Regions from separate parts of the Ligilactobacillus sp. LYQ139 genome, predicted to be linked through region 3. Evidence: riboswitches for the same ligand, from Rfam matches in the RefSeq annotation. Region 3 holds a riboswitch; each other region holds the start of a gene.
What was found. A riboswitch is a leader RNA that binds a small molecule or an ion and turns the genes downstream of it on or off. The one in region 3 is predicted to bind lysine.

Region 1 (10,675 bases), on a different contig from region 3:
CATTATGAGTTCCTCCTAAATTTAGTGGTAAGGGATGAGCAAATGCGTCAGCTGCTAGCCCCAATGCTTCTGCCAACTGTTCTTGTTCCGGGGTTGTTAGTGGGACTAACGGCAACCGGACGTTTGGTGTTGTACTTCCCTGCGCTGCCAGTACCGTTTTAACCGGTGTGGGTGACGGAAACATGAACAGTGCTTCCATTCGCGGGGTTAGCCAGCGCTGAATGCGTCCGGCTTGGGAAACGTTCCCGGCTGTTAGTTCGGCGTACATGGTGCGCATTTGTTTGCCGTAAATATGAGCAGCAACCGAAATAATTCCGGTTGCGCCAATCACCCGGGCAGAAAGCGCCTGCGCATCTTCACCACTGTATACCAAAAAATTGGTGGGGGTCTGTTCCACAATCTGTTCAAGCTTTTCTAATGAAGAACACTGCTTAATCCCAATAATCCCCGTAACATTGGCTAACTGAGTAACCGTTGTGGGTTCCATTTCAACCCCGGTTCGTCCGGGAATGTTGTAGATCATTATTGGGAGTGAACTAGCTTGTGCAACGGCTGTGAAGTGGGCGATCATCCCTGCCTGGCTCGGTTTGTTATAGTAAGGAACAACGACTAACGCAGCGTCAATTCCCGGAATGGCTGCAACTTCTTGGGTAAACGTAACGGTCTGGGCCGTATTATTACTCCCCGTACCTGCAATTACGACGCCCCTGCCCGCAACCATCTGCGCAAACCGCTGATACAATGTAATTTTTTCATCATGGGTGAGCGTTGGCCCCTCCCCCGTTGTTCCTCCAATGACAAATCCCCGGGTTCCCGTTGCGAGCAGTCGGTTAGTTAGTCTTTCCAGTGCAGGATAATCAATTTTTCCGGCTGCAGTAAATGGTGTAATAATTGCGGTAATAATATCTGCTTCGCTAAACCGTGTTCTTAACTGTGAATTCATTTTAATTTTCCTCCATTCTTGTAATTAAAAAGTTAACCATTGCATTCATTCCCGCGCTTAATGCGGCTTCATCAGGGGCAAACTCGGCGGAGTGAAGTGATGCATCTGTTCCAACTCCCAGCCAAAACATTGTGCCCGGAAACTTACTGAGTAGGAAGCCAAAATCTTCTCCCGTCATTGCAGGGGAAGTTGGAATAAACGTGATTGCAGGATTACTCTTCATATATTTAATAAACCGGGCTGTTAACTGCTTATCGTTAACGACGGGAAGATAGCCCCCCTGATGCATTGTTAGGTCCGCCGTACAATTAAAGCTGGTTGCAATTCCATCACTAATGGCTTGTAACCGTTGCTTAATCTGAAGAATCGTTTCCTGTGTTAATCCCCGAATTGTTCCTGTAATGCGGGCCGTTCCGGCAATCACGTTGCGGATTGTCCCGGCAGTCGCGTTCCCAATCGTTACCACCCCACTTTTGAGTGGATCGATGTTCCGTGCGACAATCGTTTGGGCCTGCATGATGAATGCCGCCATTGCAACAACCATGTCATTAGCCCGGTGAGGAAAGGCTGCGTGTCCTTGTTTACCGTGGAGCGTCAGGTCAAATTCAGTTGTACCCGCAAAGAGCGTCCCCTGCCGGCACCCAATTGCCCCTGCCGGCAGTTCGGGGTTAACATGAAGCCCGTAAAATTCAGTCGGACACCACTTTCCTGTAAATACCTTATGGTCAAATGCGCGCTTCCCGCCGTAGTCCTGTTCTTCGGCTGGTTGAAAAAAGAATAACAGGTCGTCTTTCGGCTGGTGTTCACTGAAATAATTCAAAATTCCCAGTGCCACCGTCATGTGAAAATCATGCCCGCATGCGTGCATCTTCTCGGAAAACTTTGATGCATACGGCAAGCCGGTTTTCTCCGTAACGGGGAGCGCATCAATGTCTGCTCGGTAACCGATAATTCGCTGTGATGCACTCCCTTGAACACGGACTAGTAAGGCGGTTGGAAGCTCAGGAATCGTTCGAATTGTCAGGTATCGTTGGTTAAACGATTTAACAATTTGGAGGAGTAATTCGTGCGTCCTTGCTTCGTGGAGGGCAAGTTCTGGAATTTGGTGCAACTGACGCCGAATTTGGACTAAATCATTATCCGTAAACTGTGTCATCAATCTAGCCCCCTTAATTCATCCTCAAGTGCTGTTTTGTTTGCCGTTCGGTTATCTTTCTTTTTAATAATCCGAGCTGGGACCCCAGCAACGACGGTGTTGGGATCCACATCATGTGTCACCACTGCGCCCGCGGCAATGACTGCCCCGTGGCCAACCCGGACGCCTTCTAGTACAACTGCATTGGCGCCAACCATAACGTTGTCCTCAATAACAACTGGTTGCGCGCTTGCTGGTTCAATTACTCCGGCTAAAACGCTCCCCGCGCCAATATGACAATGCCGGCCGACTTGCGCTCGGCCCCCTAGGACTACGCCCATATCGATCATCGATTCTTCCCCGATTACAGCGCCGATGTTAATGATGGCTCCCATCATAATGACTGCCCGGTTTCCAATTTTAACCTGGTCCCGGATAATTGCTCCGGGTTCAATCCGAGCATCCGTGTCAATGTAGTCTAGCAGCGGAACGGCGCTATTTCGAGCAAGTACTTCGACGTGGGTTGTTTCAATTACTGTGGCATGCGCCGTAATAAAGGGCTTAATCTTTCCCCAATCACCAATCAAAATTGCCATGGTTGGTGTATGAAAACTGGTGATTTCTGCTGGGAACGTAACAGTCGTAAATTTTCCTTGAAGGTAAACCCGAACGGGCGTTGTTTTAGGGGCGTTTCCAATGTAGTCAATTATTTCTTGGGTATTCATTTGCTTCATTTTTAATTACTCCCTTCATACGGCAAATCATTAATTACTAGTTGTGAATAGCTTTCACGTCGAATTACGAGTTGCGAATGTCCGCGCTGTGCAAAAACGACTGCCGGCCGGCAATTTCGGTTGTAATTAGATGCCATCGAATAACCATATGCGCCGGTTACCGGTATCGCCACAATGTCTCCTGCGGATAACGGTGCAATTCGTAAATCATCCACTAAAACATCTCCCGATTCGCAGTACTTTCCAACTAACCGAATCCGGTTAATTGCGGGGGCGGTTGGACATGCAGCATTTAATGCAGTGTAGTGGGCATCGTATAGGGCTGGTCGAATGTTATCGCCCATCCCTCCGTCGACGGCGACGTACGGTAATCTCCCGGGGAGGTGTTTTTCACTCCCTACGGTATATAGCGTAGTTCCGGCGGGACCAACGATGGCCCGCCCGGGTTCGACCCACAAGGCTGGCAGTGGCAAATGGGCTTGCTTAAAAGATTGTTTGACAGTGGTGGTAATTGTTTGAAGAATCGTCTTCACGGGAACCGGGTGCTCATCATTTGTATACTGAATGCCAAATCCCCCGCCAATATCAAGTACGGCGGGGATTACCGCAAAGTTACGGGCCCACTGTGCAATAAGGGTGCATAATCGGTTAATTTCCGTAATGAAGCCATCCGGTACAAAGATTTGTGAACCGATGTGAGCATGAACCCCAATGAAGTTCATGCGGGGACAAGCTAAAATCCACTGCAATGCGGTAGTTGCCTGCCCTGAAGCGAGATCGAACCCAAACTTACTGTCAGTTTGGCCGGTCGTAATGTATCGATGAGTGTGTGCCTGTACCCCAGGAGTCACCCGAAGCATCACGTTGACCGTAGCGTTCTGGTTAGTCAAAACTTGCTTTAGTAAGTTAATTTCGTGGAAATTATCAATAACAATTGTCCCGACATGCTTGGTAATTGCAAATTCTAGCTCTGCTTTTGTTTTATTATTTCCGTGAAAACAAATTCGCTCCGGTGGGAAGTGAGCTTGAAGCGCAGTATAGAGTTCTCCCCCTGATACCACATCAACATGACACCCTAAACGGGCCATTAACTGGTAGATTGCGATACACGAGAATGCCTTACTTGCGTAACAAACGGCAGATGTGAGCCCCGAAGCGGCAAGTGTTTGTGTGAATTGAGAAACAGCCGCCTCAAGCTGGTCAACGTCGTATACGATTAGTGGCGTTCCGTATTTACGGGCAAGTGTCAGGGCATCACATCCCCCGAGCATTAAGTGACCAGTTGGCGTTGTTGCGAATTGGTGTGAAAATGACATTTTAATTCCCCCATACGTTTTGAGTACAGGGCGCTAAAAAAATCCCCCGTGTGCGCGCCACACAGGGGAATCTACGTAATCATTAATTAAAATTAGTGTAGAAATCCGGTGTCGATAGCGCCCCGCAAGCCTTTATTTTCTTGCGACAGTCTGAAGTCTCTTAAACTTCAACCCAGCAAACCAGAAATAAAATTCCCTTTCCAGCGCTTCGGCGACCGCTCCTTTCACTTGGGATCATCGTTCGGGAATAAACTAACCCAAGGTACTGATATTGGCCGCGCCTCTTCGACTTGCTTTTAATCTACACTGCTATTTACTAAATGTCAATCGCTAATTGAATTTTAATTTTCATTATTTTTTTCTTCCTTAGATGGCACCACTATTTGTTATTTTTGTTTTACTTTAGGTGTTGACAGCACCAAATGCGTTATTAAAATAATACGTAATCTTTCACAGAATTCTTATTTGGAGGGGAAATTACATGAAAGTCGTTAAGTTTGGGGGAAGTTCGCTCGCAGATGGGCCACACGTTAAGCAGGCAATCGCAATTATTAGGGAAGACCCGAAACGCCGAATAATGGTGGTATCTGCTCCCGGGAAACGTTCAGCCGATGATGTTAAGGTGACGGATTTGTTAATTGCGTACGCAACCGCCGTTCTTCACCGTGATGATTACGCTGCAATTCGGGAAGAAATTATTCACCGGTACTTCGAAATTGCTGCGTACTTTAATTTACCGCAAAGTGACTTACAGTTTATTCCACAAACGATTGTTTCCCTAGCGGAAACTTCCTTCCCGAACGCAGACTATTTAATGGCCGCGTTTAAGGCTACTGGGGAACGGCTAACCGCCTTTCTGATCGCCGCCCTCCTCAATCATCAGAAGATTCCTGCTCGTTTCATTGATCCCAAAGAAGCCGGAATTGTTGTAAGTGATCAACATGGCCCCAATAATGCAACGGTTCTCCCCGAAACCTATGATCACCTGGTGCGGCTCCAAGCTTTCCAGGAAGTTTTGGTGGTTCCGGGATTTTACGGTTATACTTCTACCGGAGAGATTGCCACATTTTCTCGCGGGGGGTCAGACATTACTGGCGCTATTATTGCGCGGGGAATGGCAGCCGAATGCTACGAAAACTTTACGGACGTAGATGCGATTTACGCGGCTAATCCAGCAATTATTCTCAACCCGCGCCCCATCAAAGAAATGACGTATCGGGAAATGCGCGAACTGGCATACGCTGGTTTTTCCGTGTTTCACGATGAAGCCCTTATTCCAGCAATTGCGGGGAAAATCCCAGTCATCGTAAAGAATACTAACGCCCCCTATCACCCAGGGACCCGTATTATTCCCGCCAATGATTTCACCCCCCAAACAACGATCACGGGGGTTGCTTGTGCGCGGGATTTTAGTGCCCTATATCTGCACAAGTACCTGTTAAATAAGGAAGTTGGCGTAACTCTTAAAATTTTAAAAATCCTATCAGCGCATGGTATTTCGTATGAACACATGCCGTCTGGAATTGACGATTTAACCATTATCATGCGTTCCGCTCAGTTAACACCTGTTCGCCGGCGGCAAATCGCCCTTGATATTCAAGCGGCAATCCAACCAGATAGCCTTGAGTGGATTGATGATTACGCAATTATCATGGTTGTTGGGGAAGGGATGCACGATCGGATTGGAACAACTAACGGGGTGACTGCGGCCCTTGCGCAAGCAAACGTTGCTATCCACATGATTAACCAGGGAGCATCGCGGATTTCTATCATGGTGGGCGTTCGGGCAAACGATGCTAACCGCGGGATTGCTGCAATTTATAATTATTTTGAAAAAGAAGGTGCTTAAAGTGAAAATCTTTCGTGTACATGGTTCAGAGAACCGGTTTGCTCTTGTTCCGCCACCGCTGTCTACTCAGTTACCCGTGATAGAGAGCCGATTTCCGGATTTTTTACGTCAAAGGATTCCCGTACTTCGGGATATTGACGGTGTATTATTAGTTCAACCATCAACGCAATCAGACTGTCAGGGACGCATGGTCATCATTAACAGTGATGGAACCCATGCCAAAATGTGTGGTAATGGATTGCGAACGGTTGCAAGGTATTTGGCCCACAAAGCGCCTACGTTGTCATTTAAGGTTGCAACTGACGAGGCGGCGCTTGCCGTCCAGGTTCATCAGGACCTTGCTCCTGGGGTGCCAGCAATTGGTGTTGAAATTTCACCCGTTTTGTTTCAACCAGCGGCGTTACCTATGACTAATTTAGGAAATGATCCAGTGGTGAATGCCGTTATTCCTGCCTTTGATCCCCACTTACGCTTTACGGCAGTTGCAGTGCCTAATCCGCACTTAATTAGCTTTGTTCCATCGGTTCAAGCGGCACAAGCAACCCTGAAGCGATTAGGAACAACCCTGAATGCTCCTAACCGTTACTTCCCAGATGGCGTGAATATTAGTTTTGCTGAAATCCGAGGTAAACGCACGTTATTTGTACAAACCTACGAACGAGGAGTTGGCTTTACGAACGCCTGTGGTACGGGAATGGCAGCAGTCAGTCTTAGCTACGTTACTGCTTACCATCCGGAGTTAGTTGAACAACCACTCACTGTCTTAAATCCCGGGGGAATGGTTCGAACAATCGTTCATCGTAAAAAGGATGGGCGAAAGTGGATTGAGCTAATTGGGAACGCCACGATCACCCATGAAATTGAGGTAACGGCTGCGTTTGCGCCCCTGTCAGTTTCACAAACTAATGAAGAACAGGCTTATCAACAATGGATTCGCGACCAACTGCTACCTAAGTAAACCCTACTTTTAAACCAAGTAAAAACATAGAAAAACACCCGAGGTTTGTGGTAAACCACTCCGCGGGTGTTTTTTATTATTCCTGGCACCATACCACTATAAGTAGAATAGCCTGTGGATTGTCCTGCTTTACTTGACGAATCAGCTATTTATTTTAGTTAATTTTCGTCTAGCAAAAATTTGTATTTTTTAACGCATAAAACACGGAAACCGTAACTTTTAATCCCTATTTTTTTTGCATTATTCATTAATTATGTTCTGCTTGTGACCGAATTTCCTGAACGAAATCCCGGCGAATAAAGTATGAAATTGCAAAAGCGATTAGATCAATGATGATGAAGGCAACAATGGTAACCACGTAAGTATGCAATAACTGGTGAGTAACCGATAGAAGGATTGGTCCAACAATTCCGGCTGCAGCCCAAGCAGTTAATACGTACCCGTGAATTGCGCCGAGTTGCTTAGTACCAAAAACATCACCCAAGTAAGCAGGAATAACAGAGAACCCTGCGCCATAGCAAGATAACAATAAACATAATGCAATAGTAAAAATTAATGGGAGCTTAAGCGCCAACATAATGATTAACATAATAATGTCGACAACAAAAATGAGTGAAAACGTATTTGGACGTCCAATGTAGTCGGATAATGCTGCCCAAACTAAGCGGCCAAAACCATTGAATAATCCAATGATGCCGACCATAATGGCGGCTTTCCCAACGCTCATACCCGTCATTGCTTGAGCCATTGGTGACGCTGCCGAAACCAACCCAATGCCACAAGTAATGTTTATAAAGAACATAAACCATAATAACCAGAATGAACGCGTCTTAAGTGCTTCGTTTGCAGTAAACTGCTTTCCATCAAGATACGTAGATTTAACGACTGTTCGCTGATTATCAATGCATGGAATTTCGTTCGGCTGGGGCCGTTTAATAAACTGAGCAGCAATAATCATCACGATGAAGTAAACAATTGCTAAAACATAAAAGGTATTAACTAATCCAACGCTCTTCATTAAAAATTGAGCAACCGGACTAGTCAACAATGCAGCAAATCCAAAGCCCATAATTGCTAGCCCTGTCGCTAATCCCCGCCGATCAGGGAACCACTTAATAATTGTTGATACGGGCGTAACATACCCTGCTCCTAAGCCGATACCACCGATTACTCCGTAACCTAAGTAAAGCAATAATAACGAGTGGGTGTGAATTGCAAGACCAGTTAATGCAATTCCTGCGCCAAAAAAGAAACTTGCAAAAGTTCCTGTTTTTGTCGGCCCAAATTTTTCGACGGCATGTCCCATAAAAGCGGCGGACATACCAAGACAAAAGATTGCCAAACTAAAGGCAAACGATACTGCTGATTCAGTCCAATGAGTAGCAGCGATGATTGGTTTAGAAAAAACACTCCAAGCATAAACCGAACCAATCATTAAATGTAAGGCAACGCCAGCTAAAGCAACAATATTCCTCTTTCTCACAATAAACACCTTTCTATTGTTATGATGGATACGTATTCTAAAATACGCATTAAATATAAAGCACCGTTATAGTACCACGTTCATTCTATATAATCAACACTATATAGTTCGTGTTTACGCTAATTTCTATTTCGCAAAAAAGCATAACGTTTTAATAATCAGTTAATGACGAACTATATAATAAATTATTTCAATTGGTTTTGATTCCAAACAACGTTTTTATTAATGTGCAAGATAATGTTTTCTAAATTTAAATAAATTTGAATACGTTCTATGTGAATTAATTATCTTGAACAGTCAAATAAATTATTTTACAATGGAAAAGATGTATCGATTGGTATATAGCTAGTGGCATAGGGGGAGATTATGACAGATTTGTTAACAGGACTTAGAAAAACATTCTCATTAAAAAGTAATTTATGCGATATTATGTCGCTTAAACCTATAACGAAAATTCTAATGGCGATTATGTTAATTGCCGAGGGTAGTGTTTTTATTTGCGGCAAAAATTATAGTTTTATGGGATGGATTGGTCTTTTTACTGGTATTGCCACTGTGATGAACTTGATTTTAGTTGATCAAGGACGTTTAACAAATTACAGTTGGGGTATTTTAAGTTGTGCAGTATGGTTAATTGTGGCTTTTAACAATCATCTTATTGGTGATATTTGTTCACAAACCTTTTATCTTGTTATGCAATTTTTAGGAATTTCTATTTGGCACAGAAATATGAAGCATCAAACTGATTCTACCGAAATTAAGCCTAAAAAAATGAGTTGGCAAAAAGAAATATTAGTTATTGTCGGGATTATAAGTATGTATTTTGTTGTATTAGCTACCAGTAAAGCCCTTCACGGCACACAAATTTACTTAGATGCAACATTACTGCCACTTGGTATTGCAGGTCAATTTTTAATGACATACGGCTATAAATTTCAGTGGGTTATTTGGATTATTGATGACATTGTTAATTGTACCATATGGTTTATTCAGCTGGCACGAGGTGGAGCTGGCGCGATCACGATGTTTATGTTACAGGTTATTATGTTATTCAATGCTTTTTATGGTATGTATTACTGGTTTAAGAAAGCCAAAGTAACTGAAACACTTAGTTAAAAATAATTGTATATTATTTATTGATATATTGCTTATGTGTCAATGGTATTGAATTTTGACTTAGGTTAGTTTAATTATACGTATTAGTTTTAGCATATATACTCTAGTAGCAGCGACAAACGAAGTTCTTCAATCAATTTTATTGCAGCAAAGCATTACAACAACCCGGTATCGCACGACGTTAACATCTGTATTTAATTCTCTTGAATCATTATTTTCCATTTTAATTATTGGAATCAATGGATTATTAGTTAACCGTTTTGGGATTGGCATAACCTGGTTAATTCTCGCAGTAGTTGGTTTAATAATCCTTGGCTTTAGTAAGGGTTATTTAAAACGAACATTGACTAGATAATCCTATGAAGGATGTTTATTGTTAATAAAAATAAAAACAGAAAGGCACAGGACTCGTGCTTTTCTGTTTTTAATATCCTAATTATTAGGACATTGTTATTTAAATGATTGCTGCTAAACAGCGAACCTTTATTCTTATTTTTTTTATAACATTTATGAAATACTGATCATCCTTCCCTACTGGATCTTCAATATTCCACTCAATTTTTTGGGTACATGGAACGTAGGGACAGTTTACGCCACACCCCATAGTAACTAGTACATCAATTTTATGCGGTAGTTGTGATAGTGACTTGGGATATTGTTCCGGTTCCATATTAATTTGATAAACGTCTTTCATTATTCTAACAGCAGCAGCATTAATTCTTTTTGCTGGGTTTGTTCCGGCAGAATAACATGCACAATGCGGTAAATATTTTTTCGCAAATGCCTCTGCAATTTGACTACGACAGGCATTTTGAACACATACAAAAACAACATTTTTCATATATTATTCTACCCCAGTAAAAAATTAAAGCCAAAACCAATTAAAATAATCCCCAACGTCCCAATTGCAATAAACGTTGCTAGCAGCTTATTTTTGAGTACTTTTTTTAACATAATCAGTTCGGGTAAAGATAGCATTGTGACTGCCATCATGAACGCAATGAGTGTTCCGATTGGAACTCCCTTGGCGAATAATGCAGTAGCAATTGGAATTACACCAAATACATCGGCATACATCGGTGTCCCAATTAGAACTGCTAAAATTACGGAAAACGGATTATGGTTCCCCAAAACTAATTGG
Region 2 (10,675 bases), on a different contig from region 3:
TTTATTTCGCTTGGCCTGAGCAATTGCTGCCGAAACATCATTCCGTTCTTTTTTGAGCTCTTCACTTTGCTGGAGAAGTTCCCGCCGCTTGGCATCCGCCGCAATTAATTGATCAATCTGGTCCGCAGTCACTCCCCGGGCAGCCAACCGCTGTTTGTATTCATCCGGGTTCTTTCGAATATCCTTAACGTCTAACATGGTATTCCTCCTTAAAAAAGTAAACGGAGCCCGTCATCCCATGGGACGAACGGACTCCGTTTCGCGGTACCACCCAAGTTCGCATTCCTTGCGCACTCAACTGAGGTAACGGTCTCCCGTGCGGCATTACCCGCCCATACTTAACCCGCTGGAGTTTCGGTTCGGAGCTCTCACCATTCCCCGTCTCTGAAAACCTACTTATGGCGAATTATGATGTTTAACACTTTAGCTTTGGTTTCAGTATAATCCGCTCCGCCTACTTGTCAACCTGTTTCTTCTCCGTTACCCGGGTCGTCGTCAGGTCAACTTCCTTGAGCGGAATTAACTTCGTATGATGCTTGAATTTGTAGTAGAAAAACAGTCCGAAGAACAACGGAATCGACATGTACGTAATCAAAATTTGATACCAGTCAAGGTGGGTAAACGCCTTAGTATTTTGCCCCACAATCACTAAAATACACATTACAAACGCCATAACCGGCCCAAACGGGAACCATTTTGCCTTGTACTTCAGAGCGTTTAAGTCCTTCCCCTGAGCAACGTACGCCCGCCGGAACCGATAATGCGAAATTGCAATTCCAACCCACGCAATAAACCCGGTTAACCCGCTCGCAGCCACTAAGAAAATATAAACCTTTTGCCCAAAAATACTCGTCAAGAACGTGGCCAACCCAACCAATGTTGTTACCAGTAACGCTGGAAGCGGAATTCCCCGTTGGTTCACTTTGCCAAAAATCCGCGGAGCATCACCGGTTTGCCCCAGCGACATTAACATCCGGGTTGATGCGTACATCCCCGAATTAGCCGATGACAGAACCGCCGTAAGAATGACCGCATTCATCACGGAGGCCGCCGAGGCTAACCCGACCCGTTTAAAGACCAGCGTGAACGGGCTAATGGCAATATCCTTAGCCGAAGAACCTAGTAAATCCGGACTGGTATACGGAATAATGCAAGCAATTACGAAGATTGACAGGATGTAAAATAACAGAATCCGCCAGAAAACCTGCTTGATTGCTGTCGGCACACTTTTTTCAGGTGTGGCTGATTCGCCAGCCGTAACCCCAACAAGTTCCGTCCCCTGGAATGAGAATCCAGCAACAACAAAGACGTTGAGAATTGCCGGCAATCCGCCCACAAACGGGGCCTGCTTGTATGTGAAGTTACGAAGGCCAACCGCATGGCCCCCTCCCATAATGCCTAAGATGGTAAGAAAACCAACCAACAAGAAAACAATAACGGTAACAATCTTTACCAGGGATAACCAGTATTCTGTCTCTCCGTACGACCTAACGGAGAGAAAGTTAATCAAGAAGACTAAGCTTAATGCGCCCAGACTAAAAATCCAATTAGGAACGTGGGGGAACCAGAACTGCAGCACCAATGCCGCCGTTGAGACATCAACCGCAATAGTGATTGCCCAGTTAAACCAGTAATTCCACCCCATCGCAAAGCCTAATGCCGGGTCAACAAACCGCTTTGTGTACGTAGCAAATGATCCCGACACCGGCATGTATGTCGCCATTTCTCCCAGTGACGTCATCAAGAAGTACACCATCACCCCAATTGCGACGTAGGCAATCAACCCGCCTCCAGGGCCGGCCGTAGAGATTGCGGAACCCGAAGCGACAAACAGCCCCGTCCCGATACTTCCTCCGAGGGCAATCATCGAAAGATGCCGGGTCTTTAAGTCCCGTTTTAGTGAATATTCGTGCGAATCCTTTTTCATGGGTTCGTCCTCCTCAGTAATATTATTGAGGCAAACACTAATCAACACCAAAAAGGGCGTAGCCTCGAACTACGCCCCACTCACTTCACAGTTATCTCTGATTCATGGATATCGATAGCGCTCCGCGGTCACCCGCGACAGTCGTCCAGCTCTTAACCAGACGCCCAGCTTCACCCGGGAGGATCCAGGTAAGGCTTCGGCGGTGCACCCTTTCACCTAGCTTCAATGGCAATCCCCTGCCTCAACTAAGTTACTACTGATTACCGCAACCTCTGTTCGATAGTGTTACAATACCAAACTTAGCGCTTAAATACAATCCCTAACTCACTCATCTTGATCGTCATGGTGCTCATCATGCTGTTTCCCCGCATTCCGCACCCGGTTCTCCGCTTCATCTTGTTCCTCTTCTTGTTTGGCTTCTTGCTGGTGCTGCTGGAAGTGCTGTTCAAACGCTATCATCCGTTCCCGGGGAGCCTGAAAAGTATACCGATCATTAGTAATTACCTGTCCCTTTATGCACAATAAAAGCAGCGGAATATCCCCTAACAGGATAATAAAAAGAAAGAAAAACGCGGGTAATTCAGCGTCATGAAACCGCCGAACCTGAGCCGTTAAGTTACAAATCACAGCTGCCGTTGTTCCAGCCATTCCAAGGGTAAAGCCAACCCGAAGAGCAAGTGTTTTACTAATTCCGAGTTCAACTAACAGCTGAACCCCTAGCCCAACAACCACCGTATAACAGGCCAGCAATAAAACCAATCCAAGCGTTCCCCACCAAAAATCTGCCCGGCCCATCCGTTTTCCTAAAACAAACGTATCCCGCATCATTAACTTCGTTGAAGGAATAATCCCCGGTTCAGCTGACTCATTTCGGGGAAGGTGTGGCACCCGCTGCTGTTCTCGTTGCATTTGCTGCTGCATTTCCATCAAGAACCGCTGAAGGTCCTCCTCACTATTGATTGTTGTCACCCGAATTGGCCTGTCACCCTGCACGGTCTTTCCCTGGAGATCCTCCTCTTCTTCCTGGTGGAGTTCATTCGGATCGAGGTATGCTTGATCCGCCCCACAGTACGGACAAAAATTAGCGTTTACCGGAATATCACGGTGACACTTCTTACATTTTTTCTTTTCACCCGTAGCATTATCCCGTTGTTGCCGGGCACCGCAAAAGGCACACTTGTCTTGGTTTCCTTCTAACTGGTGGCCACAGCGTTCACACGTATACATTAACTCCTCACCCGTTCTTAGTCATATTTCAGTTTGCCTTCAATATACCATACTTTATGCACTAACCCGCAGCAGAACCAAAACTTAATCAGCCGGTCTTTTTGAAAAGAGTATAATGAAGGTGATTTTATAAAAAGGAGCGTTACGTATGATTACAACAGCAGCGATCATGCTTTTTGTGGGGTTCCTTGCCGGAACGCTCGGCGCAATTCTTGGAATTGGGGGCGGGATGATTGTCACTCCAATCGTCACCCTCCTATTCGGGCTCAACATTAAGTACGCTATCGGAGCAAGCATCATCGCGGTGATTGCCACCAGCTCTGGTTCAACCATCGCTTTTTTAAAAGACGACTTAATCAACCTTCGGGTTGCCATGTTCTTAGAAGTGGCCACAGCCAGCGGGGCCGTCATTGGGGCCCTCTTAACCGGGTCAATGAACGGTAAGATTCTATATTTTCTGTTTGGATGCCTCTTACTCTTCGCATCACTTAACATGGTGCGGAAATTAATGGCTGGTGAGGAAGTGCTTCACCGGGCAAAACCTGATAAATGGGCTGTCCGTTTCAAGCTCAACAGTTCTTACTACGATAAGAACACCCACGAGGAAGTGCATTACGATGTTCAAAATATTCCCGGCGGGTTAGCCATTATGTTTGGGGCTGGGCTTGCTTCTGGAATGCTGGGAATTGGTTCAGGAGCATTCAAGGTCATGGCACTTGATAACGCCATGAAGATGCCCCTAAAGCCATCAAGTGCAACGAGTAACCTAATGATGGGGGTTACGGCCGCCGCATCAGCAACGGTTTATTTCTTTAGCGGCGCCATCCGGCCAGAAATCGCCGTTCCTTTGGCTCTAGGAATTCTTGTCGGCTCCCTACTTGGTAGCCGGATTATGCAAAAACTGCCAACGCGGATCCTACGCATGATCTTTGTCCCGGTTTTCTTGTACCTTGGATTACAGATGGCCCTGAAAGCATTTGGAATTAACATTGGGTGATGATGAAATGAACGAAAAAAACCAACAAAATAAACTCACGCACAACCAAACGGGTGTTGATAAGGAACAAGATGTTGCACTGCTAATCGGTCATATCATGCGGATCGGAGTAATTTTTGCAGCCGTTGTTATGTTAATCGGATTACTTCTGCTGTTTATTCGTCATGGCGGCGGCTATGCAACGAAAAACTTCTTCCCCACAACCCTCACAGGAATTGTAACCGGGATTTGCACACTAAAACCGGCGGCTATCATGATGGGGGGATTGTTCCTTTTGCTGTTAACGCCAGTTTTACGGGTGGTTGTTTCTATCTACTCCTTCGTTAAGGAAAAGGACATACTTTACGTTGTCTTAACAACGATTGTGTTGCTTATCCTCATTTTCAGTTTTATCATGGGACACAGTAGGTAATCTTTACCCGTAACTTTGTAATTAGGGAATCCATTCTAATTCCCGCAACTAGAACGGAGAGTGCGCTATGCACGGCCTCCGCTTTGTTTATCACGTTTAATAGCGATTACCGCTATCAACCCCCGATGAATTGGAGGAAGTTTTAATGGCCTCACGGCGAACACAACATAATGATTCTGAATTCAATCCCCACCAGCAACAACGCCGGCGGATTGGTTATCCATTTGAAGACGATGGGCAACACGGCCACTATGAAGATAACTCCCGGGAACCGTACTCCCTAACCCCCGAAGAAGAGGAAAAAGGATACGTCGGGAACGCCTCCCCTTCCCGCCACAGCCGGCGGGAACGCCGACGGACCTTTTCCCGGCCAACAACAACCAACAATCGCCAGGAAAAGCGGCAACGGTGGTTCTTCTGGGGGCTCCTTGTGACTGTAATTGCGCTTGCTTACGGGTGTTTCTTCTTTTATAACCGGTTTGAGTACGCTCACCAGGAATCTAACCTGATGTTTCAGGCCACCGGAATGCAAAAGGAACGCAATGTTTCCAAGATGCTAAAAGAAGGGAAACCGATTTCTGTCTTACTAATGGGAACAGATACCGGAGCGCTTGGCCGAAACTTCAAGGGACGGACCGACACGATGATTGTGTGCGTGCTGAATCCTAAGAAAAAGGCGATGACGCTAGTCAGCATTCCCCGGGATACGCTAGTTGCCATCTACAAGCACGAAAACGACTACCCGAGTAAGATTAACGCCGCCTACCAGTACGGCAGTTCGTACACGGCGGTAAAGACCGTGCAACGTTACCTCAACATTCCGATTGATTTTTACGCCACCATCAACATGGGTGGGCTAGAAAGTCTCATTAAGGCCGTAGATGGGGTAACGGTTAAGCCAACGTTAACCTTTAGTTATGGTGGGTACCACTTCACCGAGGGAAAGAAGACGCACATGAACGCCAAAAAAACCCTGGCTTATGTCCGAATGCGCCACCAGGATCCACTCGGTGATTATGGTCGGCAAGAACGGCAACGACAGGTTCTTATGAAATTGGCCTTTAAGGGATCAGACCTCACCAGTCTGATTAACCAGAACTTCATGAAGACGGTTTCCAAGCAAATGCGCACCGACTTAACCTTTGATGACCTCCTGATTCTCGGTTCAAAGTACCGGGTAGCAACTCATCACATGAAGTCCACCCACCTTCAAGGCCATACCGAAGTAATTGGCGGTGAAGATTACGAGGTGCCATACCACTCCGAAAAACAGCGAATTACTAATATCATTCGGGCTGCACTAGGATTAAAACACGCCAAGACCGGAACGACCCTTGCCGGAACCTCTACCGAGCAAGAATATGAGCAAGATATTAAGGATGCGGGTACTCCATATGGTAATTCTACGGGTGCAACTACGCCCGCAAATACCTATGATTCCCAAGCTGCTAATCAAGGATTAGGAACCGGGCACACCGCACCAGCTGTTTACGGCGCCCAGTAATTAATTCAATAGTGATAATTAAAAACCGGGAACATGATCCTCATCATGTTCCCGGTTTTTCACATTCACACTTTTGTTTTACCCAAAAACCTGTTCGAGGTAGTTTCCCGCACTAACGTGGATTTTCTTATCCAACGTATTGACCTTATCAACCTTTAATAATGAAGTGTAATCTTCAACCATCCGCTGACCATCAAAGGCCGCTTCCGCAAAGACCGTAATTCCAACCAGGTTAGCGTTAAACTCCTCAATCATGCTCTTCATTCCGTTAACGGTTCCGCCGCCCTTCATGAAGTCATCAACTACCAGAACATTCGCGCCCTCTTGCAGGCTCCGCTTAGACAACTCCATTTTTTCAACCCGCTTACTTGAGCCCGAAACGTAGTTGACCGAAACGGTCGCCCCCTCAGTAATCTTAGAATCCCGCCGTACAATAACAAACGGAACATCCAGATACTGGGAGGCACTCTGTGCAATCGGCACCCCTTTGGTTGCAACGGTCATCACCGCATCAACCTTCTTGTCAATGTATTGCCGGGCAATTAACCGCCCAACCCGCTGAAGAACCTCAGGTTGCCCTAATAAATCGGACAGGTAAACGTATCCTCCCGGAAGCAGCCGGCTCTCCTCTGAAAGCTGGTCCGTCATTTCATCAATAAACGCTCGGACCTCTTGTTCGCTAATGGACGGAGTAAAAATCACGCCGCCAGCAGCACCGGGAATCGTTTCGATTACCCCGATCCCCCACTGAGCGAACGTTCGCTTTACAATGGTTAAATCCTCACTGATTGATGACTTTGCCGACTCGTACCGGTTAGCAAAGAACGTTAACGAAATAAGCTTATGCGGCCGGGATAACAGGTAATTAGTCATGTCAATCAGCCGCTCACTGCGCCGTGCCTTCACCACAATTCCTCCGTTTCTAATAAAAAATAATGAATGAAGTCCATGATTTGCATAATTAAATTATATGGAACCCTGACGAATTTACAACCCTTTGCCCCTGTTTTTTATAAAAAAGTTCGTCTTTGTCACTAAAAAAGGTTCACAATAACACCATTTGTCCGGAAACATTAGTGATTAATCTGCTGGCGCCGGCCGCGAAGCCGCCACCATATTCCCCGACCACCAAGGCAAGTCAAAAAAATGGCTACCAGTAGCAAAGTGATGGCTGCGCCCGGTGGTGTGTTAAAATCATACGAGCACACTAGTCCCCCAACTGTGCCAATCATTCCAATACCAATACCGGCAAAAACAACAGCATTGAAGCGCCGGGCTATCCGCATCGCAATCGCTGCCGGAAGAATCATTACCGCTGAGACTAATAACGCCCCCGCAATCGGCATAATCACTGCAATTGTAATTCCCGTTAAGGCGTTAAAAACCAACGACATGTACGACACGGGTAACCCTTCTGCCCGCGCCGTTGCTGGGCTAAACGTCATCACGTACATCGGCCGGTGAAAAAGAATATATGCTCCAACCACAATCACCGTAAGCACCGCCAATAAAAGCACCTGCTGGTTACTAATCGCAACGATTGACCCGAACAGATACTGATCAACGCTCAGCGCAGAGGTCCCCCGATCAAGGCTCATCAAGGTTAACGCAATCGCTAACCCCGCTGCCATAATAATTGCAATCGCAACTTCAGCGTACGTTTTGTATGCCCGGGTAATGTACTCAATTAAGATGGTTGCCAGTACCACCACCACCAATGTGGTAATCGTAGGGTTTAGGTTAACGAATAACCCCAGGGCCACCCCCGCCAATGAAACGTGGGAAAGAGTATCAGCCATCAGGGATTGTCGCCGTAAAATTAAAAACAACCCGAGTAGCGGGGCCAAAACCGCCATTAAAACCGCGGTAACTAGTGCGCGTTGCATGAAGCTATAGAAAAACATCGCCATTGGATTCCCTCCATTCTAACCAACCGAACCTGCCGGTCTGCATAATCCATCACGTTATCGTTATCGTGCGACACCATTAAAATACTCTTCCTGTGTGCTTGAACCTCGTGTTGCAATAGCTGATAAAACTGCGCCCGGGTTTCAGTATCCATTCCAGTTGTGGGCTCATCCAAAATAAACAAATCAGGGTCCGCCGCAAAGATACGAGCCAGACAAACCCGCTGCTTTTGCCCCCCTGAGAGTTCCCCAATGCGGTGTTGCCGCCACTCCCACATTCCAACAGCATCAAGCGCCTTTTGAATATGGCGCCGGTCATGCTCCCGAAGTGGGTGAAACCACCGTCCCCGTTGAAAGCGACCGGAAGCCACCAGTTCATAGACGGTTGACGGAAAACCGGCGTTAAACGCCGCAATTTGTTGGGGTAAATACCCCACTTTTAAGGAGCGGCCGTACCGATTACGGGGCGCCATCCGGGCTGTCCCGTGGGCCGGCCTAGCTTCCCCAAGAATGGTTCGCAATAACGTGGACTTAGCCGCCCCATTTTCCCCTGCCAAAACAACAAACTCACCGTCCCGCACTGTCATGCTAACGTGTTGAAGAACGGGATGGTCCTCATAAACAAAGGATAAATCGTGAACTTCAATGTAATTCATTCTTTCCTCCTAGTGAATTGCGTGCTTCAGTTCCTGCAAGTTGGTCCTCATGACCGTTAAGTAGTTAGCGCCGTGCCGAATTTCCGTTGTCGTTAAACTTTCAAGCGGATTAAGCGGGCGCACCTGCACCTGGGTATCATGAGCTAACACCCGTGCAATTTTCTGGGATGCATCCGCCTCAGCAAAGAGCACTGGCGTATGTGTGCGCCGAATGTACTGGTGCAGAAGTGCCAGCCGTTGCGGGCTAGGTTCCTCATTATCGGAAATCCCCGCAATCGTAATCTGGTGTAACCCGTACCGCCGCGCAAGATAGCCAAACGCAGCGTGTTGGGTAATAAACGTTCGCGAATGACACCCCTTAAATGCCCGCCGGTATTTCCGATCAAGACCGTACAACTGCCTAATATAGTGTCGGGCGTTTCGCCGGTAATAAGCGGCGTTTCCGGGATCTTTTTGGCATACTCCCCGTTCAATGTTTCGAACCATCGCAACTGCATTAACCGGATCAAGCCAAATATGCGGGTCCTTCGCACCCCCACCACCAAAATAGCCCGCTTCCTGCCGGTGTTCCTGAACTAGCAAAGCATCCTGCGCATTCATCTCATTCCGTGTACTAATCAGCGGAATTCCCTTGCCAGCCGCAACCAATGTCGTGTGATCATCCCGCAAACTTGGCCGTAAAGCATCAATCCACGGTGCCATGTACTTTGTTGTGTAAATTACCATGTCCGCCCGTGACATCCGGGCTACCTCCCGGGCGGTCGGTTCAAAATCATGGGGTTCTGTCCCTGCAGGAATTAAAACGGATACGTCCGCCCTATTTCCTACAACCGCCTTTGTAAAGTCGTATACCGGATAAAAAGTCGTCACAACCTGAAGCCGGTGCGTTGATGCCGCGACCACCCGTTGTGGGGTAGTACTCCAAGTAACTCCCAAAGTAAAGAGTGCGATTACTGCAACCCACCAGCGATGCCACCTCATCATTCACTGTCCTCCTGTTAATCGTAATGTAAATAGTAATAAGTACTATTTAAGACAATGTTTAGGGTATCATCGCAGTTTTCCCGCGTCAATAACTTTTTCTTTCATTTCACGGTTGCTTGTTTCATATTTTGATAACCAGTATAATGATGGAAGAAAAATGGACGGAAAGATGGTGACAAGATGGAATTAACCGCGAAAGCCCCTGCCAAGGTAAACCTGATCCTTGATACCCCGTTTCGTCACCAGGATGGCGCCCCTGAATGGGACATGATCATGACCGCCATTGACCTGGCCGATTACATCCACCTTAAAACCATTCCGGATACGATGAAAATTACCGTCCAAACAGATACAAGCTACCTGCCACGGGACTACCACAACCTTGCGTACCAGGCTGCTAAGACCCTTCAAACGCGATTTAACATTCACGAAGGGGTCACCATTACTATTGACAAGCACATTCCCGTTGCCGCCGGAATGGGGGGCGGTTCAAGCGATGCAGCAGCCGTCTTACGCGGCCTTAATTCCTTATGGCAGTTAGGCTTAACTATCCGCGAGCTTGCCCAAATTGGCCTAACGATTGATGCAGATGTTCCGTTTTGCGTTTACGGGATTCCCGCTCACGTAACTGGCCGGGGAGAGCAAATTACACCGTTAAAGACGCTCCCACCAATGTGGTTTGTCATCGCTAAACCACACGATAACATTTCAACTCCCACGATTTTACGGCAAATTAACTACGAAACCTTAGAACACGTGGCGGTCATCGAGGCCGTTCGAGCTATTCAAGCTGGAAATTATACCCGATTACTTGAACTAACAGGGAACGTATTAGAACCAATCACTGCCCAGGTTTGCCCGGCCATTACCCGGATTAAAACCAAAATGCTGCAGTTCGGGGCAGATGCCGCCACCATGACGGGAACCGGGCCAACTGTTCTAGGAATTTGCACCAAGTATTCCCGTGCTCAACACGTATACAACGCACTAAAGGGCTTTTGCCGGGACGTCCACGTTGTGCGGTCTCTCCAATAATTCTGAAAATTCCCATAGTAAATAAG
Region 3 (10,675 bases):
TCATCCACATTAACCTGACAATCGTTGATTTTGCGTTAACATCACGGTTCATATACATGATTGTGATGCAAATGCGGAGCCGGCTGACGATTGTTATCAGTATGTTCTCAGGAGTGATTGCTGCTATTGCGATGGTTGCTCTTAAGAGTACGATGGGATTAGTTGTTGCAACGATCATTGCTTCGCTAACCGGTTTCTTTATTGAGGACCGGTTACGGAAGGCCGGGAAAGCAAAGGGCTTCTGGTTAAAGCATATTATTAGTCCTAGAAGTGATCAAGAAGAGGTTGCCAAGGAAGAGTAAGTGAGAGGAGCGCGTGATGACATCAACGGATCACCTGATTTTAATTTTATTGGCAGCGGGCGTGACGTTTTGTCCCCGCTTTTTCCCGCTTCGGATTTTTACCCAGCACCATATCCCCCAGTGGTTTAATGAATGGATGAAGTATGTGCCGGTGTCGTTGTTTACAGCGCTGGTAGTAAAGGATTTGTTTTTAAACTCAAGTTATGCTTTTGTGGGGCTCCATAGTGGGGCAAAGTTAGTTGCTGCCTTGTTGGTCATTCTTGTGGCGTACCGTAGCCGCTCCATGGGGTTATCGGTTATCTGCGGCTTAATCGCGGTAGCATTATTAACATGGGCGTTTGGGATGGCGTAGGTTGTTAGTTAAAAAGGATTTCAAATATCTTAAAGAATTTCCGGTGGTGAGGGTGAGTATAACCAGCGGAGATTTTTATTTCGTTTAAGAGTGGTAAATGTACCAGGATGAATTTGAAAAGCGGTATAATAAATGGGAAATATCGAGTAAGGGGAGGATAATGATGCAAGTTATTACACAAACACTAACAACGCCGCTTACCAAAACGGCGAAATTGACGGGTTATGTTTTGGACAATACTCCAGAAATTGATGAGAATCGGGTCCGGCCAGCCGTTGTGATTTGTCCGGGGGGCGGTTATGCTTTTGTTTCGCAGCGAGAAGGACAGGCCGTTGCAAATCAAATGAACGCGATTGGCTTACAGGCGTTCGTTCTTGATTATAGCTGCACCCCAACGCATTTTCCGGCATCATTGGCTGAACTAGCGACGGCCGTAAAGGTGATCCGGGAGCATGCAAATGAATGGCACGTTGACCCGCATAAGATTATTGCAATGGGCTTTTCAGCTGGCGGTCACTTAGCTGGGTCCCTAGCAACAATGTGGAATCAACCGGTGCTTAAGGATCTTGGATTTGACCCGGAAGAAATTCGGCCAAACGCTTTAGCGTTGGGTTACCCGGTAATTACGAGCGGAGAGAAGGCGCATCGGGGATCATTTGATCACTTACTTGGTGAGAACCCGTCTGCTGAATTATTAGAGCAGGTTTCACTTGAAAAGCAGGTTTCGGCAGATACCCCGCAGACGTTCATGTGGCAGACGTATGAGGATCAGGCGGTGCCGGTTGATAACACTATTATGTTTGCACAGGCACTTCGGGATCACGGGGTTAACTGTGAGTATCATATGTTCCCGCACGGCTCACACGGGTTAGCGCTGGCTAGTGCAGAAACGGCAGCGAAGGACGACCAAATTGTTCCGGCAGTGCAACAGTGGGTTGGTCTGTTTAAGACGTGGGTGACAACCAACGTGATGTAATTAAGGGTTAATTCAATACAAAAAACAACGGGGCTATGATTTAGTCATAGCCCCGTTGTTTTTTGTTCATCGTTTCTGGAAGTAACAAAGGAATATAAATTATCTTAATGATTCACGGTTCACTATTATTTAAAATATTTGGATGTCCCAATAAACTTGGTGTAGCAGAGCAATGATACTTCCCATAATCCGCCAGCAAGGAGGGCGCTTCCGATTGTATCGGTAGCGAAATGGTCACGCAGGTAAATCCGGGTAAAGGCAATAAAGATCACCCAGCAGATTAGTGCAATTCGCAGTATTTGCCGGCGTTCCTGGTTTTTCATGTGGGGTAAGATAAACGTTAAAACAACTAGCACAAGCAGCATGGTAGTAAAAACATGACCGCTGGGGAAGCTGAAACCATCTGCTGGAGCCAATTTATCTAGGGGACGTGGTCGGGCAACAACATGTTTCATGATAAAGGCTATGCCCATGCATATAACGGTTGTTCCAAAAGCCCACATCCCATCAATGTGGTCGTACTTGAAAAAGATCCACGCACTTGCCCCAATAGTGAGGAGAAGGGCGAGTGGGGGACATCCCAGGTATGTAACGAGGTGGATAAGGCCGGTTAAAGCAGGGAAGGTAATGGGTTGCAATAGTCGCTGGATAGCGTAATCGAACCCATACACCAGGCCGTTTCCGGTCTTAACTAAAAATGCTAGAATTAAGAATAAAATGATGAGGACCAGCGCGCGCATTGAGCGGCGGGAATCATCCTGAATGTTAATCATGAGAATCCTCCTTGTGTATGTCGGATAGTAATTCACCGCTAATTCTATCAAGCTTCCATGGAGGGTGCAAACGACTATTAGTCGGCGGGGGGAATGCGCGTGAAATTTTCGTGGCAAAAAGGAATAACGCAAGGAATAACGGTCCGGCGGTTTTTACGTGACCGGGGGTTAAGCCACCGAATACTAAGTAGGATTAACCACCATGAAGGTCAGGTCCGCGTTAACGGCCGGAAGGTACGGCTGCAAGCGGTGGTTGATGAACCGGCGACGGTGACGGTAATGCTTCCCCCCGAGTACCCTGATGAAAACGTTCCTCCGAGCAAGGGGCCATTGTCAATTATTGCTAGCGATGATAATTGGATGGTAATCAATAAGCCTGCGGGGTTAACGAGTGTACCCGGCCCACATGATCGGGTAGATACGCTGGTAAACCGAATTAAAGGATACCTAATGCAGCAGGATGCGCGGGACCTTGTTCCCCACGTCATCACCCGACTTGATCGGTTTACGAGTGGTGTAACGCTGGTTGCCCGTCATCGAGTGGCGCAGGGATTAATAAACCCGCAGGTTGAACAGCATACGTTACGAAAGGAATATTTAGCGGTGGTTCAGGGGATTCTGCCGAACGACCATGGCTTTTTTGATGGCCCCCTTGAGCGGCAACCCGGGACGAGCCGACAACGGGTGAGTGCAACTGGTAAGCCGGCGCGGACAGAATACTGGGTGATAACCCGGTTTTCGGCCGCAACGCAGGTTCGTGTGCGGCTCCATACCGGCCGAACCCACCAGATCCGGGCGCACTTTGCAACGGCGGGTTATCCACTTTTAGGCGATGAGTTATACGGGGGTTCTACCGCTTTAATTGGGCGGCAGGCCCTGCACGCTTATACTCTAGGTTTTACCGACCCGTTTACTGGTCAAGCCGTTACCTATCGTGCTCCCGTCCCGGTGGATTTTCAGGACCTGGTTACTATTTTGCAGTAAAAGTTATTTTTGGGATACCCAAAAAAGCGTTTCCCTGAAAGATAAAGATTGCTATAATGGAAGCGGTAATTGAAGCGGAGTACTGGGGGATCAAGCATGACGCCGAAGAAACAGGACTATTTGAAAATTATCTTTGAGTTGGGTGGAACCAAAAAAGAAATTACAAATAAACAGATTGCGGTGGGGTTAAACGTTGTTGCGGGCTCTGTAACTGAAATGGTAAACAAACTTGCCGCAGAGGGATTGGTGCACTATGTTCCGTACGCGGGAGTGCGGCTAACAAAGACGGGCGAACGCCTTGCGGCTGCACTAATTCGGCGGCACCGGTTATGGGAGACGTTTTTAGTAGATAAACTACATTATAAGTTGGAAGATATTCACGCCGATGCGGAAGTCCTCGAACATGATATGAGTGAAAACTTAATGAATCACCTTGATGAATATCTCGGTCATCCAACGCGGTGCCCGCACGGGGGCGTAATTCCTGACAAGGATGGCCGCTATGTTGAGGAGAGTCACCAAACGCTGGTGAGTGTCCCGGATGGGATGAGCGTAACGGTGGAGCGGTTTACGGATAACCATGAACTCCTAACGTACTTAGACGGCAGTGGCCTTGACATCGGCGATCAACTAACTGTTGAACAGCATACACCGTTTGAAGGCCCCGTTGTAGTTCGGTTAGATAATGGCAAACAATTTGACGTTGGTTACAAAGCAGCAAATTATATTTTTGTCCGGGAGTAATCGTGGACGAAGAAAACGGGTGATGGGCAAGCCGCGTGAATCGCAAGGGAAAGATTCGGCGGTTAGTACTTCTATTTGGCCCGGTTGCCTTGGCACCGAATTAACGAAAATAGTAATGAGGGTGTGACATTCGTCACACCCTCATTTTTTATTATGGTAACTAATCGTTGCTGTTTAGCTCTTCTGCAACGGGAATTTCCGTTGCAGTTCGGTGGCGCTGCCGGTAACCAGCTAGGGAGTAGAAGCTCCAGCCAACGATGCCGAAGAAGACTGGGCCAAAGACCGTCCAGAAGGCGGTATAAAGGTCGTGTTGAAGGAGTGGTTGGATAACCGTAAAGACGATCCCCATGAAAACGGTAGTCCAGCTAATAAACGAAACTGTTGTGGTCAATGCCCGGTTGGTGTAGATCTCAAATGGCCGTTCTAAGTCATGCCGTTTCTTAAAGAACGGGAAGGCCGCAATCAAGAAGAGATACGGCATGGAGGTTGTGACGTTGTTCATATCCTGCAGAACAGTGTAGAATGCCTGCGCGGATTTACCCCCAAAGGAAACCCCGAGGATAATCAGCACAACCATAATGGTTTGGAGCCACATGGCAGTTGCTGGCATTCCGTGTTCATTGAGCTTGGTGAGTTTAGTTGGCCATAACCGTTGCGGGGTTCCAATAATCATTGTCTTTAACGGGGAGTAGATGAGGATGAAGATGGCCCCAAAAATTGAAAAGATTTCTTCAATCCCGATAATCCGGTCGGCCCATAATCCCCATATTTTTGCGGTGGCAACGGATGTGTGGAGAAGAGTGTGCGCAATTGAATATCCAAGGTTACTCATTAATACCAGGGTAATGTTCCCCAGGTCAACGTTGCTGCCACTTAAAACCCGGTGCCAGTTAGCGGTAACCCCCCAAGCAAGGACACCGATGCAGTAGATTACAATCATGCCGATAGCGGCAATGATAATCCCCCGTGGGAAATTTTTGTCTGGGTCCTTTACCTTATCGATGGTGCTGCCCATCGTTTCCATTCCGCCATACGCAAAGACCGCGTAAACAAAGAACGACATTAGTGCGATGGGTGAGTCGAATGCGGGATTCGGGGATCTTACCATACTCTGGGTGGTTAATGGTTGAGCGAGGTGACCATGAACGACTACCAGGTAGATAGCACTGACAATAAGAAAGAAGATGGCTACTCCAATAATAAACGTTCCACAGAAACTGGCGATTTTTTCAATCTTATCAAACCCGCGGGTTGATACGAACGTCGCGAAGACGAGGAGGGTAATTCCGATTAATCCAAGTGTTTGGTTGGACGTTAATCCGAAGAGGTGCCATGACTGGGTAGTATCCCTTCCAAAAATAGCCCCCGAGATTGAAACTGAAATCGTTGAGAAGTTTGTCACCAGCCAGATAACCCATGCTGCGTACCAGATAAAAGTTCCGATGAACGCGGGCTTTTCGCCGACGCTAGCTTGGAGCCACGAGTAGATTCCTCCTTGGCTGTCTTGGAGGGCGGAACCATATTCCGCGAACATAAGTGAACTAGGGATGAAGAAGAATAGTGCCCCTAAAACGTACCAGAGCATTGCACCGTATCCCATTTGGTAGAAGCCGACGGTCGTATTACCAAGCCCATAAATGGCGGCAAAGATCATTAAGACCAGGCTCCACATTGACATTTTGCGTTGACTGTTTTCCATCAGTAACCGCTCCTTAATTAATTGGATTAAATAATTAATAAAGGTTGGCTAACACTACTGGTGAAGAAAACCCCTCCGGGCACCACATGCACCAGGAGGGGTTTATCCGTTCCGTGTGAATAGCGCTCCGCATTACTGCGACAGTCCGTAGCTTATTCAACTACGTCCCAGCACTCAGCTCATCCCAAGAACTGATGCTTCGGCAACCGCTCCTTTCGCTTTTCATCATCGGCGTGGGCAAGCCTCCGAAAAGGTACTCTTATTGGTCGCGACCTCTATTACCTTATTTACCAACTTTATACTACGTTCATTCGTGATCGTCAAGGAAAGGCGAATATTTTTTCAATTATTCTATTAAATGTTGGAATTATGATTTGAAGCTAAAATTGCGTCTCTTCAGGACATGGAGTAAGATTAAGATTAGTTAGTTAATAAAGGATTTGAGGAATTATGACAGAGAAATATGCAGTGATTTTAGCAGCAGGTCAGGGAACCCGAATGAAGTCGAAGTTATATAAGGTCCTCCACCCCGTTTGTGGGAGGGCAATGGTTGATCACGTATTAACTCAACTGGAGCAGGTTGGAATTGACCAGATTGTGACTATTGTTGGTCACGGTGCGGATCAGGTTAAGCGCCTTCTTGGTGAGCGAACCACCTATGCTTTGCAGGCGGAACAGCTTGGAACGGGGCACGCCGTGATGCAAGCGGAGGATGTTTTGGGTCCCAAGGATGGCGTTACCCTCGTAACGTGTGGTGATACCCCATTATTTACCGCGACGACGTTTAAACAGTTGTTTGCTTACCACGAGCAACAAGGAGCGGCAGCCACGGTTTTAACGGCGCATACGGAACAACCGTTTGGCTATGGACGGATTATCCGGAATGCGGATGAAACGGTTGCCAAGATTGTTGAACAGAAGGACGCAACTTCAGAAGAAGCAGCTGTTCAGGAAATTAACACGGGTGTGTATTGCTTTGATAATAAGGAATTATTTGCCGCACTTCACCAGTTATCCAACGATAACGCGCAGGGTGAGTACTACCTCACGGATGTCATTGGTATCTTAAAACAGGCTGGTAAACAGGTCGACGCCTTCCAAATGGACGACTTCACGGAATCAATGGGCGTTAATGATCGGGTGGCGCTGGCAAACGCAACGCGGGTGATGCAGCAGCGAATTAACACCCACCACATGCAAAACGGGGTTACCATGATCGACCCAGCGACCACGTACATTGATGCGGATGTCCAGATTGGGAACGATACTGTAATTGAACCTGGGGTGGTGCTTAAAGGGAAGACAATCATTGGGAGTGATTGTGTGGTTGGCGCGCACTCCGAGATTCGGGATAGTGTCATTGAGAATGGCGTAACGGTAACGGCATCATTCCTTGAAAATGCGGTAATGCATAAGGATAGTAATATTGGACCGTACAGTCACCTCCGGCCAAAGGCAGAGATTGGTGAAGGGGTTCATATCGGAAACTTCTGCGAAATTAAGAACGCGCAGATTGGTCAAAACACCAAGGTGGGGCACCTTACCTATGTTGGGGATGCCACCCTGGGGAAAGAAATTAATATTGGATGTGGGACGGTCTTCGTTAACTACGATGGTGAAAACAAACACCATACGAATGTTGGCGATTATTCGTTCATCGGAAGCGGATCAAACATTATTGCACCGGTTGAAATTGGGGACCATGCATACGTTGCAGCGGGGTCAACGATAACGGATGACGTTGCGCCCCACGCCATGGGGATTGCTCGTGGTCGGCAAGTTAATAAGAAGGGATATTACGATCGTTATCCGGTGGCGGAAGCCGCAAAGAAAAATGCTGAAAAGTACGGTGAAAAGTAGGAATCTGCTTGCTTGAATGACGGTGCATGAATTAGAATTAACCATAGATTTAAACATATGGAGGCTACCATGTCGGGACATAATTCAGACTCAAAGATTAAGCTGTTTGCGTTGAATTCTAATAAGCCGTTAGCACAGAAGATTGCTGACGCCATGGGGATTCCGCTGGGGAAGACGTCGGTTGACCGGTTTAGTGACGGAGAAATTCGGATTAACATTGAGGAAAGTGTCCGGGGGGACGAGATTTTTATCGTCCAGTCAACGTCGGCGCCGGTGAACGATAACCTGATGGAACTGTTGATCATGATTGATGCTTTGCGGCGGGCTAGTGCGGCAACGATTAATGTTGTAATTCCGTATTATGGTTATGCCCGGCAGGATCGGAAAGTGCGCTCCCGGGAGCCAATTACCGCTAAGTTGGTGGCTGATATGATTGAAAAGGCAGGGGCTAACCGGGTGATTGCGCTTGACCTCCACGCTGCTCAAATTCAGGGCTTCTTTGATATACCGGTTGACCACCTGATGGGGGCGCCGCTGTTAGCAGATTACTTTTTAACTAATAATTTAGATAAAGATGCAGTGGTTGTTTCTCCTGATCATGGGGGTGTTTCCCGAGCCCGGAAACTTGCTGAATTTCTCAAAGCGCCAATTGCAATTATTGATAAACGGCGGCCGCGGGCAAACGTAGCAGAAGTGATGAACATCATTGGTTCCGTTAAGGGCAAGCGGTGCATTTTAATCGATGATATGATTGATACGGCGGGGACTATTACGCTTGCGTCCCAAGCATTAATGGATGCAGGTGCCACCGATGTGTATGCCTGCGCAACACATCCGGTCTTATCCGGGCCGGCAATTGAACGGATTGAGAATTCACCGATTAAGCAGTTGGTTGTGACTGATTCCATTCAACTGCCAGAAGAAAAGCAGATTGATAAGTTAATCCAGGTTTCGGTTGGCCCACTTATTGGGGATGCCATCAGCCGGATCCATGAAAATGAATCAGTTAGCCCGTTGTTTAACACCCGGTTTGAGAGTGCTAAGCATTAATGAATCACCGGAGGTGCCAGTAAGCACCTCCTTTTTTGGAGGGATGAGGTGAAAACACCGGTAACAATTAGTCGGGTTCGTCCCCAGGATGCAAGGGTTTTGTACCACTTAATTAAGCAAAGTCGGGTCCAGTTGGAACGGTGGCTCCCTGCATTACGGGCAGTTACCACGCTCGCTGCGGCCCAGCAATTCGTTAGCCAGTACGTTGACGCTTGGCGCCAGAGAAGTGGTGTGGGGTATGTTATCCGGGTTAACGGGCAAGCCGTGGGAATGCTTACGCTGGAAAACATGTCCGCAATAACGGCGGATGTGGGGTACTGGTTGGAGAATGCGGCGTGGGGGAACGGCTATGTCATTGCAGCTTTGAGACAACTTTTTCCCCGGGTTCAGCAAGCAGGGTTAACCAGTTTGCAGTTAATTACCGCGGCTGATAACCTGCGAAGCCAACGTGTTGCCCAGCATACGGGATTTTACTTACGCCAGCAACTGGTTGGCGGGACCCACGGAGAAGTGAGAATGCTTCTTTACGAACGGCGGTTAGACTGAGTGGAAAGGTAATGAGCACAATAAAAAGGAGGATGGAATATAAATTCCAGCCTCCTTTTTAAATAACGCACTGCTATTCCCCGTGATAGGATGCACTCGAAACCCCATCAACATCACCGACAACCGTGTCGGTAATGCCGTCGGTGTGGCTAAACGTGAATTTAGGCCCGTCATACTCTGCGTCGAGGTCAATGCTGAGGTCGAGACCGTCAAAAAACCACGCGTCAAATGCCTCCACGTAATAGTGGATACCGTCAATCACCTGATCAAAAACCGGATCAACGGGTTCGTCACAACGTTGAAAGGCTTGTGAGAAACCCTGATGAACGTTGGTGTTACCGTAAACCTTACCGAACAGTTTGACGCCCCCTCCAGCAGGAACGTGAAGTTCGGTGCGGAACCATTCGCTGGCCGCAGGAGTAATTGTAAGTTTCATTGTTTTTCCTCCGTATAACCTTTCTTTTAATCTTACTATATTACGTTTTATCCGGGACTGCCACTCAAAAGATGAAACCGGTTTAATTTAAAGCATAAAATGGTTGCATTTCAGCGTTTGAATAGTTATAATTGGACTATACCAAAAAGGACTATACCAATTTGAAAGGGGCGAAACCATGAAAGTTATTCGGGTTGCAAATGAAAATGACGGGGGCAAGGAAGCCCTGAAGATCTTTGCAGCAGCACTCACAGACGGTGCCCGGACGTTCGGGTTAGCGACAGGGGGGACTCCTGAGACAACGTATAAGGAATTAGTTGCCAGTGACCTGGACTTTAGCCAGTGTACGTCGGTTAACCTGGACGAGTACGTTGGGCTAGGGCCGGACAACCCGCAAAGCTATCACTATTATATGCGAACGCATCTTTTTGACGCCAAGCCGTTTAAGGCTAATTATCTGCCCAATGGGTTAGCAACGGATCCGGATGCTGAGATCGTCCGGTACAATAAGGTGATTGCGGCGCATCCGGTTGACTTACAGCTTTTAGGGATTGGGCGAAACGGTCACATTGGGTTTAATGAACCGGGATCGCCGGTTGACGGGAAGGTCCGGAAGATTGAACTGACAAAGTCAACGATTGAAGCGAATGCCCGCTACTTTGATAACGAAACGGACGTGCCGCGGTACGCTTATTCGATGGGAATTGGGCAGATTATGGCAGCGAAGCAAATTTTGCTGGAGGCATTCGGTGAAAAAAAGGCAGCTGCTGTCGCGGCGATGGTTGCCGGCCCGGTGATACCAGAAGTTCCGGCAAGTATTTTGCAACGGCACCCAGACGTTACGGTGATTGTTGATGAAGCGGCTGCGGCTGAATTAAAGTAGGTTATTACAGGAAACGGAGCATTCTCCAAATCCATAACTAACAAAGTTTTCCGTTGACTGTTTAACTAAA

Region 1: another riboswitch for lysine. It lies ahead of lysA (diaminopimelate decarboxylase); the one in region 3 lies ahead of yjeM (glutamate/gamma-aminobutyrate family transporter YjeM).
Region 2: another riboswitch for lysine. It lies ahead of ACI3E1_RS04445 (amino acid permease); the one in region 3 lies ahead of yjeM (glutamate/gamma-aminobutyrate family transporter YjeM).

The regions. Positions count from the first base shown of each region.
Region 1 is NZ_JBJFZW010000001.1:56,772-67,446, reverse strand. It holds gene dapA (4-hydroxy-tetrahydrodipicolinate synthase) at 1-943, opposite strand, end outside; gene dapB (4-hydroxy-tetrahydrodipicolinate reductase) at 1-3, opposite strand, end outside; gene ACI3E1_RS00305 (N-acetyldiaminopimelate deacetylase) at 945-2,099, opposite strand; gene dapD (2,3,4,5-tetrahydropyridine-2,6-dicarboxylate N-acetyltransferase) at 2,099-2,812, opposite strand; gene lysA (diaminopimelate decarboxylase) at 2,815-4,128, opposite strand; lysine riboswitch at 4,235-4,422, opposite strand; gene ACI3E1_RS00290 (aspartate kinase) at 4,610-5,977, shown strand; gene dapF (diaminopimelate epimerase) at 5,922-6,935, shown strand; gene ACI3E1_RS00280 (OFA family MFS transporter) at 7,183-8,370, opposite strand; gene pnuC (nicotinamide riboside transporter PnuC) at 8,785-9,534, shown strand; gene ACI3E1_RS00270 (arsenate reductase ArsC) at 9,989-10,375, opposite strand; gene ACI3E1_RS00265 (permease) at 10,384-10,675, opposite strand, start outside.
Region 2 is NZ_JBJFZW010000004.1:2,247-12,921, forward strand. It holds gene serS (serine--tRNA ligase) at 1-198, opposite strand, end outside; gene ACI3E1_RS04445 (amino acid permease) at 455-1,927, opposite strand; lysine riboswitch at 2,035-2,210, opposite strand; gene ACI3E1_RS04450 (zinc-ribbon domain-containing protein) at 2,252-3,154, opposite strand; gene ACI3E1_RS04455 (sulfite exporter TauE/SafE family protein) at 3,303-4,151, shown strand; gene ACI3E1_RS04460 (DUF1634 domain-containing protein) at 4,249-4,563, shown strand; gene ACI3E1_RS04465 (LCP family protein) at 4,709-6,067, shown strand; gene purR (pur operon repressor) at 6,146-6,973, opposite strand; gene ACI3E1_RS04475 (metal ABC transporter permease) at 7,141-7,977, opposite strand; gene ACI3E1_RS04480 (metal ABC transporter ATP-binding protein) at 7,938-8,630, opposite strand; gene ACI3E1_RS04485 (metal ABC transporter substrate-binding protein) at 8,640-9,614, opposite strand; gene ispE (4-(cytidine 5'-diphospho)-2-C-methyl-D-erythritol kinase) at 9,795-10,649, shown strand.
Region 3 is NZ_JBJFZW010000005.1:42,141-52,815, reverse strand. It holds gene ACI3E1_RS05490 (AzlC family ABC transporter permease) at 1-302, shown strand, start outside; gene ACI3E1_RS05485 (AzlD domain-containing protein) at 319-654, shown strand; gene ACI3E1_RS05480 (alpha/beta hydrolase) at 818-1,630, shown strand; gene ACI3E1_RS05475 (phosphatase PAP2 family protein) at 1,756-2,403, opposite strand; gene ACI3E1_RS05470 (RluA family pseudouridine synthase) at 2,497-3,387, shown strand; gene ACI3E1_RS05465 (metal-dependent transcriptional regulator) at 3,484-4,131, shown strand; gene yjeM (glutamate/gamma-aminobutyrate family transporter YjeM) at 4,292-5,830, opposite strand; lysine riboswitch at 5,943-6,116, opposite strand; gene glmU (bifunctional UDP-N-acetylglucosamine diphosphorylase/glucosamine-1-phosphate N-acetyltransferase GlmU) at 6,281-7,690, shown strand; gene ACI3E1_RS05450 (ribose-phosphate diphosphokinase) at 7,760-8,740, shown strand; gene ACI3E1_RS05445 (GNAT family N-acetyltransferase) at 8,789-9,286, shown strand; gene ACI3E1_RS05440 (HesB/YadR/YfhF family protein) at 9,360-9,722, opposite strand; gene ACI3E1_RS05435 (glucosamine-6-phosphate deaminase) at 9,901-10,605, shown strand.